DNA from 2 places in the Brochothrix thermosphacta DSM 20171 genome. Region 2 is predicted to be linked to the other one. Evidence: a T-box and tRNA genes for the amino acid it is inferred to sense, from the RefSeq annotation. Region 2 holds a T-box; the other holds one or more tRNA genes.
What was found. A T-box is a leader RNA that pairs with one kind of tRNA and senses whether it is charged. The one in region 2 lies ahead of leuS (leucine--tRNA ligase), so its partner is inferred to be a tRNA-Leu.

Region 1 (4,357 bases), 400 kb from region 2:
TGAAAATAAGAGCATTCATTGGAATACCTCTTTTATTAACACGTCCCATACGACGAGGCGCTTGACCTGATTGCCCCATCGCCATCAACATACGTGTACTAGCGTACATACCTGAGTTACCTGCCGATAAAACTGACGTTAAAATAATCGCATTCATCACACCAGCTGCCATCGCTAATCCCGCATTTTTAAATATCAATGTAAAAGGACTCATTGCGACATTTGTTTCACTTCCGCCTAATAAATCAGGGCTTGTATAAGGAATAATCGCTGCAATAATTGCAATAGCTAAGATATAGAATAATAATATTCGCCAAAAAATCGTTTTGATAGCTTTAGGAATACTTTTTTCTGGTGTTTTTGATTCACCAGCTGTTATACCAATCAGTTCTGTTCCTTGGAACGAAAAACCTGCAATAACAAACATTGCTAGAATTGCTGGAACACCACCAACAAAAGGCGCTTCTTTATAAGTGAAATTAGATAAACCATAATAGTGCCCACCTAATATTCCAAAGATAGTTAAAATACCGATGATAATAAAAGCAATCACTGTTATGACTTTAATGATTGAAAACCAATATTCAGCTTCACCAAACGCTTTAACTGTTAATGCATTCAATGCAAAAATAATCAACAGAAAGAAAACGCTGAAGATCCAGCCAGGGATTTGCGGTACCCAAAAACGCATAATCAAAGCCGCTGTACTAACATCAACAGCCAATGTAATTGCCCAGTTAAACCAATAGTTCCAGCCCATTGCAAATCCAAAGGCTGGATCAACAAAACGGGTTGCATACGTGCTAAAAGAGCCTGATACTGGTAAATAAGTTGCCATTTCACCTAAGCTAGTCATCAGGAAAAAAACCATTAACCCAATACCAACATAAGCGACGAGTGCACCACCAGGACCTGCCGTTGAAATTGCTGAGCCACTCGCAACAAACAAACCTGTACCAATACTACCTCCGATGGCAATCATCGATAAATGACGCGTTTTCAGTTGGCGTTTTACACCCTGTGTCTTTACCGTATGATGTTCATCTAATGCCATAATTTTTCCACCTTTCGTTTACTTTTAATCCTTTTGAATTATAGAACATGTACAATGGTAGCTAAAAGAACGCCAACAACATAGGACATGCTAATATAGTAAATAAATGTATAAAGCTCTTTTTGCTTCAATAGTTTAAAACTTTCTAAACTAAATGTTGAAAAAGTAGTTAAACCACCAAAAAAACCAATAACAACTAACAATAATTGTGTTTCATCTGGTTTTTGCAAAAGGTATGCCGCCATCGCATAAGACCCTACCATATTAACGATAAAGGTTGCTAATGGAAAGATTCCTTTATATACAAAAGAGATTATTTGTGTCACGAGATATCGACATAAGGCACCTAAACCAGCGCCTAGACCAACAAGAAGAAAACTCATCCTTTTGTCCTCCTCTTATTTAGAAGTTTATGTACAAGATAATAAGCAAGTTGAATCATCAAAAAACTACCGATTAAACTTACTGAGAAATAACTTAGCGCGAGTACGATCTCTCCTGCTTTAAATAACCGTACAAAATCAATGCTGAATGCTGAAAAAGTTGTAAACGCACCGATAAATCCAGTGCCGATGGCCATAATGATCATTTTAGGTATTTTAGTTGCGATACTCATATATTCATTCACAATAACCAAAACAAAACAACCGAGTAGATTCACAATTAACGTCCCGTAAGGAAAACCATCGCTTTGAAATAACAAACCAATGCCATAACGTGACATTCCTCCAAGTGAACCAAATAAAAACATAAGCAAATAGCTCATTGTTCTCCTCCTTATACTCTTAAAAAATAAAAAAGATAGCCAGATATAATCTGGCTATCTTTAACTATGCGGCCAAGAGGACTTGAACCTCCACGCCCTAAACGGGCACCAGATCCTTAGTCTGACGCGTCTGCCAATTCCGCCATGGCCGCTTACACTTGCATTACTTATATTACCGTAATTAACTTTCGCTGTCAACAGCTTTTATGTATTTCTTCTTTTTTTATTCGATTTAACGTATATTATTTGCTTATTTATTCAAAAAAAAACAGTTACCTTTAAGCATAGTAACTGTTTAATACTAATTAAATCCAAATTTTCACAATTAAATATGCAAAAAACAAAGCGGAGATTACCCAAGTCATTTTGGATATTTGTTTAATTTTCCCTACAAATACTTTTACAAGTGGATACGCTACAAAACCAAAAGCTAATCCATCTGAAATACTCATAGAAAAAGCCATCATTACAATCATTAAGAACGCTGGGAACCATTCGCTCAAATCAACCAAATTGATAAAACGAATATTCTGCATCATTAAACAACCTGTGATGATAATGACTGGTGCTAAGGCAGAGCTTGGAATAAACGATAGTAATGGAATCATAAAAATAGCCGCTACAAAACAAATACCAACCGTTATGGCAGTGATTCCTGTACGTCCACCTTCTTGAATTCCCGTTGAACTTTCTGCAGCTGGAATAGTCGGACTTGTACCTAATAAACTTGAAAAGAGCATCACAATACCGTTAACACGAAAAGCCTTTTTAAAACGATGATTATCGATGCCAGGTAATATGCCATTAAATAATCCCATAGATTCAAAAATTAAAATCATCGCTAAAGAAAAAGTCCCTAATATAAAGCCACCTGATAAAAAGCCGCTAAAATCTAATTTCCCAACAATTTGAGGATAATCAGTAATTGCTTGTAACGAAAATAGACTCTTTTCTCGTGGAATAATATTGAATACATTCGTAATTACTGTTGTGATTAGTATTCCTATAAAGAAACTCCCTTGAATTCCTTTAAAAAAGAGAAATAATGTTAAAACCAAGGTAAACAAGGTCATTAATAATAACGGTGATGAAAAATCATTTAATTGCATAAAGGTATGATCACCTTTTACAATGACACTACCTTTCTCTAATCCGATTATAACTAAGAACAAACCAATTCCTGTTGTAATCGCATGTTTTAAACTTTCTGGCACTGCATCTGCTAATAAATTTGTTAATGGTGTATATGCAACAATTAAATAAATAACACTTGCAGAGAAACTTACAGCCAATGCCTCTTGCCAGCTCAGTTTCAATGAATAAACAAGCGTATATGTAAAAAACGAATTGACTCCCATCCCTGTCGTAATGACAATGGGTACTTTAGCAAATAAACCGATTGCAACACAACCGATAATCGAAATAATGATAGTACCAAATACACTGAGTTCTGGAGGAATTCCTGCTTCTGCTAAAATCATTGAGTTCACAATAATTACATAAGATATCGCAAAAAATGCTGTTAAACCAGCGAGTACTTCTTTTTTGTAATCGACCTTAATTGGATACTTTGAAAACATATGACACGCTCCTTGTATTTAAATTACAGCTGTTCAAATGCATCGCATCGTTGCTTACTATTTTAAGACAAAGCAAATAATAAACGTGTTATTATTCATGCGACCCATGAGTTATCTATAATTTAAGTTGTTCTATTATTTTTTGTTATTAGCTTAACATAGTTATGTAAGCGTAAAGCAATGCACTATTTATTTTAACACGTTTAGTACACAAATAGTTTTTATTAATTATATAAATAATTAAGCTATACTAATGCATGATTTCCAGACGATTCTTCATATCTTTAGAATACTTTTAAATTCACGCAAATAAAAAAGTCTCTATTATAAATAGAGACTTAAGAACTGGGGTGGCAGGGATCGAACCTACGCATGATGGAATCAAAATCCATTGCCTTACCGCTTGGCTACACCCCATAAACTGGCGGTCTGGACGGGACTCGAACCCGCGACCTCCTGCGTGACAGGCAGGCATTCTAACCAGCTGAACTACCAGACCGTTTAATAAGTTGTAAACTACTTTGTTACTTGTCACAAAACTACGTTTAAAAAAACTGGCGGTCTGGACGGGACTCGAACCCGCGACCTCCTGCGTGACAGGCAGGCATTCTAACCAGCTGAACTACCAGACCAATAAAAGTGACCCGTACGGGATTCGAACCCGTGATACCGCCGTGAAAGGGCGGTGTCTTAACCGCTTGACCAACGGGCCTAAATATAAATACGGAGAAAGAGGGATTTGAACCCTCGCGCCGCTTTCGCGACCTACACCCTTAGCAGGGGCGCCTCTTCAGCCACTTGAGTATTTCCCCTAAAAGAAGTTATCTCTTGACTACTCTTAGTATTATATAGGCTTTCTCCGACATCGTCAATAGTTTTTAAGAAACTATATTAATTTGTCTGAAAAAAGTTTCTCTAAACTAAAAAAGTGTCGTAGAAAACTTCAGTTGTTATTTG
Region 2 (4,357 bases):
ATGATTGCCAAACAAATAGACAAGCGTGACAAGAAAAAAAATAATGGTTATATTGATATTTAGTCTATAAAGTTAAGAGACGAATTGATGAAAAAGTTTTGGTTAGTAGCTCTTATATATATCACCGTCACAATTTCTGGCGAAATGTTCATCACAATTCCAACGCAAAATCCCCAACGAATATTATTTTTTGTGGGAGAGTTTATTGTAATTGCAATTATTTATTTAACGCTTACTTCAATTATTTATAAGATCAGACGTTAGCCTGATCTTATAGATATTTATTACAGAAAGGTCGGGGGTAAATTGATGAAAGGTTTGTGGCTATCAGGTCTTATAACTTTTACTGTCATTATTAGTGCTGAAACATTCTTCACGATTCCAACAGAGAATCCCCAACGAGTATTCTTTTTTATTGGAGTGTTTGTTGTAATAGTCATACTTCACTTAGTTATTACAGCTCTTATTAATAATATCAAGAAAAAAATACTAGTTATAATGTAGTTTTTTTTTGTTCAAACAATAATACAGCCTACTTTGTTGCACTTTATTCTGACATCTAGGAATTGAGAAAAAGAACAGATGTAAATATTAAGTGCAACACATGATTATTGCGGATAGATTTAAGGTGAAAAATTTTGAAAAAAATAAACTACTAGCGTTATTGGGACGCACACTTTATCAAATGTTGTTGGGATGATTGCCAAACAAATAGACAAGCGAGACAAGAAAAAATGGCTATATAGATATTTAACTAAAAAAGGATGGGTTTAAATTGATGAAAGATATATGGTTAGGAGCTATTACAATGGGTTCAGTCACTATGTCAGGTGAAATATTCTTCACAATCCCAACAGAGAATCCTCAAAGAATCATCTTTTTTGTTGGAGAGGGCATAGTGATGCTTATTATTTACTTTTCTCTTACAGCAATTATTGATAAAATAAAGAAAAAGAATTCTTAGCTACAATGTAAAGAAAGAGAGAACGATTAATGCGCTCTCTTTTTATCTATACTTTTTAATGAACAATTTCAGATAATGGGTGTAGATAATACAGAAATTGAGGATGTATATAAAGATAACTTAGAAGGATTTTTTGATGAAAACTCTGAAACATACGAGAATCTCCAAGCGTCACAAGCTAAAATCGATGAAGATTTAAAGGATATAGAAGAAACTCACCTTTCGCTGTGAGATAAAAAAGCCAATTTCATCACTGGTGATAAAAAAGTTCAAGCGTTGCGTTTGATGAGTACTAAATTTACAGGTGCTGTACTTAACACTGCTATTGGCCTTGCAATAGGTGTTGGTGTTGGAGCATTTGCTGATTATATCCGCATTAAAGGCAAGAAAGAAGCTGCCAGAGTCTTTAGTCGTACTGTGAAAAGTAGATTGACTGCATGGAGAGCACCTAAATTAGCTTGGGCAGTTTCAGGTGCTGTAATATTTGCACTTGATTTTTCAGATGTTGGTGGCATGATTGCCAAACAAATAGACGAGCGAGACAAGAAAAAAATAATGGCTATATAGATATTTAACTAAAAAAGGATGGGTTTAAATTGATGAAAGGTTTATTATTAGCCGCTTTTATAGCTTTTGCCGTCACGATCTCTGGTGAAATATTTTTCACAATTCCAACAGAGAATCCTCAACGAGTATTCTTTTTTGTAGGCGAGTTTATAGTATTTGTACTTATTTATTCATCCCTTACATTCTTTATTGATAAAATAAAGAATAAGAATTCCTAGCTACAATGTAAAGAAAGAGAGAACGATTAATGTGCTCTCTTTTTATCTATACTTTTTAATGAACAATTTCAGATAATGGGAGTAGATGACACAGAAATTGAGGATGTATATAAAGATAACTTAGAAGGCTTTTTTTGATAAAAACTATGAAACATATGAGAATATCCAAACTTCGCAAGCCAAAATCGATGAAGATTTAAAGGATTTAGAAGAAACTCGCCTTTCGGTATTAGATAAAACAGCTAGTTTCATCACTGGTGATAAAAAAGTTCAAGCATTTCGTTTGATGAGTACTAGATGGGCAGGTACAATACTTAATGTTGCTATTGGTATGGCTGTTAGTGTTGGTGTTGGAGCATTTGCTGATTATATCCGCATTAAAGGCAAGAAAGAAGCTGCCAGAGTCTTTAGTCGTACTGTGAAAAGTAGATTGACTGCATGGGGAGCACCTAAACTTGCTTGGGCGGTTGTAGGCGCTGTTACATTTACACTTAATTTTTCAGGTGTTGGTGGCATGATTGCCAAACAAATAGACAAGCGAGACAAGAAAAAAATAATGGCTATATAGATATTTAATAGAAAGGTATGGTCCTAATTTATGGGAAATTTTTTTCTAGGAGGCATTATCATTTTCACCGTTATGATTACTGGTGAAACATTCTTCACAATTCCAACAGAGAATCCCCAACGAGTATTCTTTTTTGTGGGAGAGTTTGTTATCACAATCGTTATTTATTCAGCTCTTACAGCAATTATTAATAAAATTAGGCGTTAGCCTGATCGATAGATATTTATCAGAGAAAGGTTGAGGTTAAATTGATGAAAGAGTTATTTATAGTAGCTATGATAATATTCGTCGTCACAGCGATTGGTGATATATGTTTTACAGTACCAACAGAAAACCCTCAAAGGATTTTCTTTTTTCTGGGAAAATATAGTGTAGTTACAATTATTTATATAGTGCTTACTTTAATTGTTAATAAAATCAGAAAGAAGCATTCCTAGCTATAAACAAAGAGAGAACGATTAATGCGTTCTCTTTCGCTTTATACAAAAAACAACAAAAGCGAATTCACTAATGGAGTAAGTTCGTTTTTGTTTGGTGCACGTTATTAAGGCATCTATAAAATCCTTAATAAGTAGTTCTAATGCATAAAAGAACAGTTTAATTTTTATTATGCACTTTTGGAACATACACCTAAGTGAGAATTAACCGCATATGTAAGTAGTTTTATTCAATCTGACACTTGCTTAATAGGCAGTTATTGACTACAATAAGGAGTATAGAATAAAAACGATGATAGGAACTAGTAGCAAGGCTGTGTTGTTGAGAGAGTTAGCGGGTGGTGCGAGCTAATCAACACGAATTGTGAACTCATCCTTAAGTGCTCCAGTGAAAAGAGTAGTTGGAGACGTGCATTTCGCGTTAAGAAATTGAAGTGGATACACTATATTTTGGTGTGTTAATGCCGGGTGGTACCGCGGGAAGCAAATTCTCGTCCCGAAAAGTCGATTGATGGCTTTTTGGGGCGTTTTTTTATGTCCAAAAACGGTAACTATCATCGTTAATAATATGAAAAAGGGGATAATAATATGACATTTAATCATCGTTTGATTGAACCAAAATGGCAATCATACTGGAAAGAACAAAGTACCTTTAAAACTGAAAAAGGCGGAACAGCAGGTAATTTTTACGCATTAGATATGTTCCCTTATCCCTCAGGCGTTGGTTTGCATGTTGGACACCCTGAAGGTTATACAGCAACTGATATTTTAGCGCGAATGAAACGTGCACAAGGTTTTAAAGTGCTTCATCCAATGGGCTGGGATGCTTTTGGATTACCAGCTGAGCAATACGCAATCGACACAGGAAATGATGTCAAGGAATTTACAGCTGAAAATATTGAAACATTTCGTCGTCAAATTAACTCATTAGGTTTTTCTTATGATTGGGACCGTGAAGTTAATACGACAGATCCAGATTACTATAAATGGACACAATGGATTTTTATCCAACTTTATAATAAAGGTTTGGCATACGTTGATGAGGTCGCAGTCAACTGGTGCCCAGAATTACGTGCTGTATTGGCGAATGAAGAAGTCATCAATGGCTTGAGTGAACGAGGTGGACATCCGGTTGTAAGACGCCCTATGCGCCAATGGATGCTTAAAATCACAGCTTATGCGGATCGTTTAGTGGATGATTTGGACTTGGTTGATTGGCCGGAAAGCATTAAAGAAATGCAACGTCATTGGATTGGTCGTTCTTATGGAGCAGAAGTTAATTTTGCCGTTAAAGACCATGATGCTTCGTTTGCTGTATTTACAACGCGTCCAGATACATTATTTGGCGCAACATATTGTGTGCTTTCACCAGAACATGCGTTGGTAGAAAAAATTACAACAGCTGAGAATAAATCGGCCGTGGAAGCTTATCAAAAAGAAGTAGCATTGAAGAGTGACCTTGAGCGTACTGACTTAGCAAAAGAAAAAACAGGTGCTTTTACAGGTGCTTATGCAATTAACCCAGTTAATGGTAAAGCAGTACCGATTTGGATTGCGGATTATGTATTATCAACATATGGTACAGGCGCTATTATGGCTGTTC

Region 1: it encodes a tRNA-Leu, which carries the amino acid that the T-box ahead of leuS (leucine--tRNA ligase) is inferred to sense. The anticodon was not compared.

The regions. Positions count from the first base shown of each region.
Region 1 is NZ_CP145608.1:736,129-740,485, reverse strand. Features, by position in the region: gene V6S17_RS03795 (amino acid permease) at 1-1,054, opposite strand, end outside; gene V6S17_RS03790 (fluoride efflux transporter FluC) at 1,093-1,437, opposite strand; gene V6S17_RS03785 (fluoride efflux transporter FluC) at 1,434-1,820, opposite strand; tRNA gene V6S17_RS03780 (tRNA-Leu) at 1,888-1,972, opposite strand; gene V6S17_RS03775 (NCS2 family permease) at 2,126-3,400, opposite strand; tRNA gene V6S17_RS03770 (tRNA-Gln) at 3,746-3,817, opposite strand; tRNA gene V6S17_RS03765 (tRNA-Asp) at 3,823-3,899, opposite strand; tRNA gene V6S17_RS03760 (tRNA-Asp) at 3,956-4,032, opposite strand; tRNA gene V6S17_RS03755 (tRNA-Glu) at 4,041-4,112, opposite strand; tRNA gene V6S17_RS03750 (tRNA-Ser) at 4,125-4,212, opposite strand; gene V6S17_RS03745 (SprT family protein) at 4,351-4,357, opposite strand, start outside.
Region 2 is NZ_CP145608.1:1,132,936-1,137,292, forward strand. Features, by position in the region: gene V6S17_RS05835 (hypothetical protein) at 1-63, shown strand, start outside; gene V6S17_RS05840 (hypothetical protein) at 88-264, shown strand; gene V6S17_RS05845 (hypothetical protein) at 310-504, shown strand; gene V6S17_RS05850 (hypothetical protein) at 779-964, shown strand; gene V6S17_RS05855 (hypothetical protein) at 1,250-1,531, shown strand; gene V6S17_RS05860 (hypothetical protein) at 2,036-2,317, shown strand; gene V6S17_RS05865 (hypothetical protein) at 2,348-2,524, shown strand; T-box leader at 3,038-3,256, shown strand; gene leuS (leucine--tRNA ligase) at 3,343-4,357, shown strand, end outside.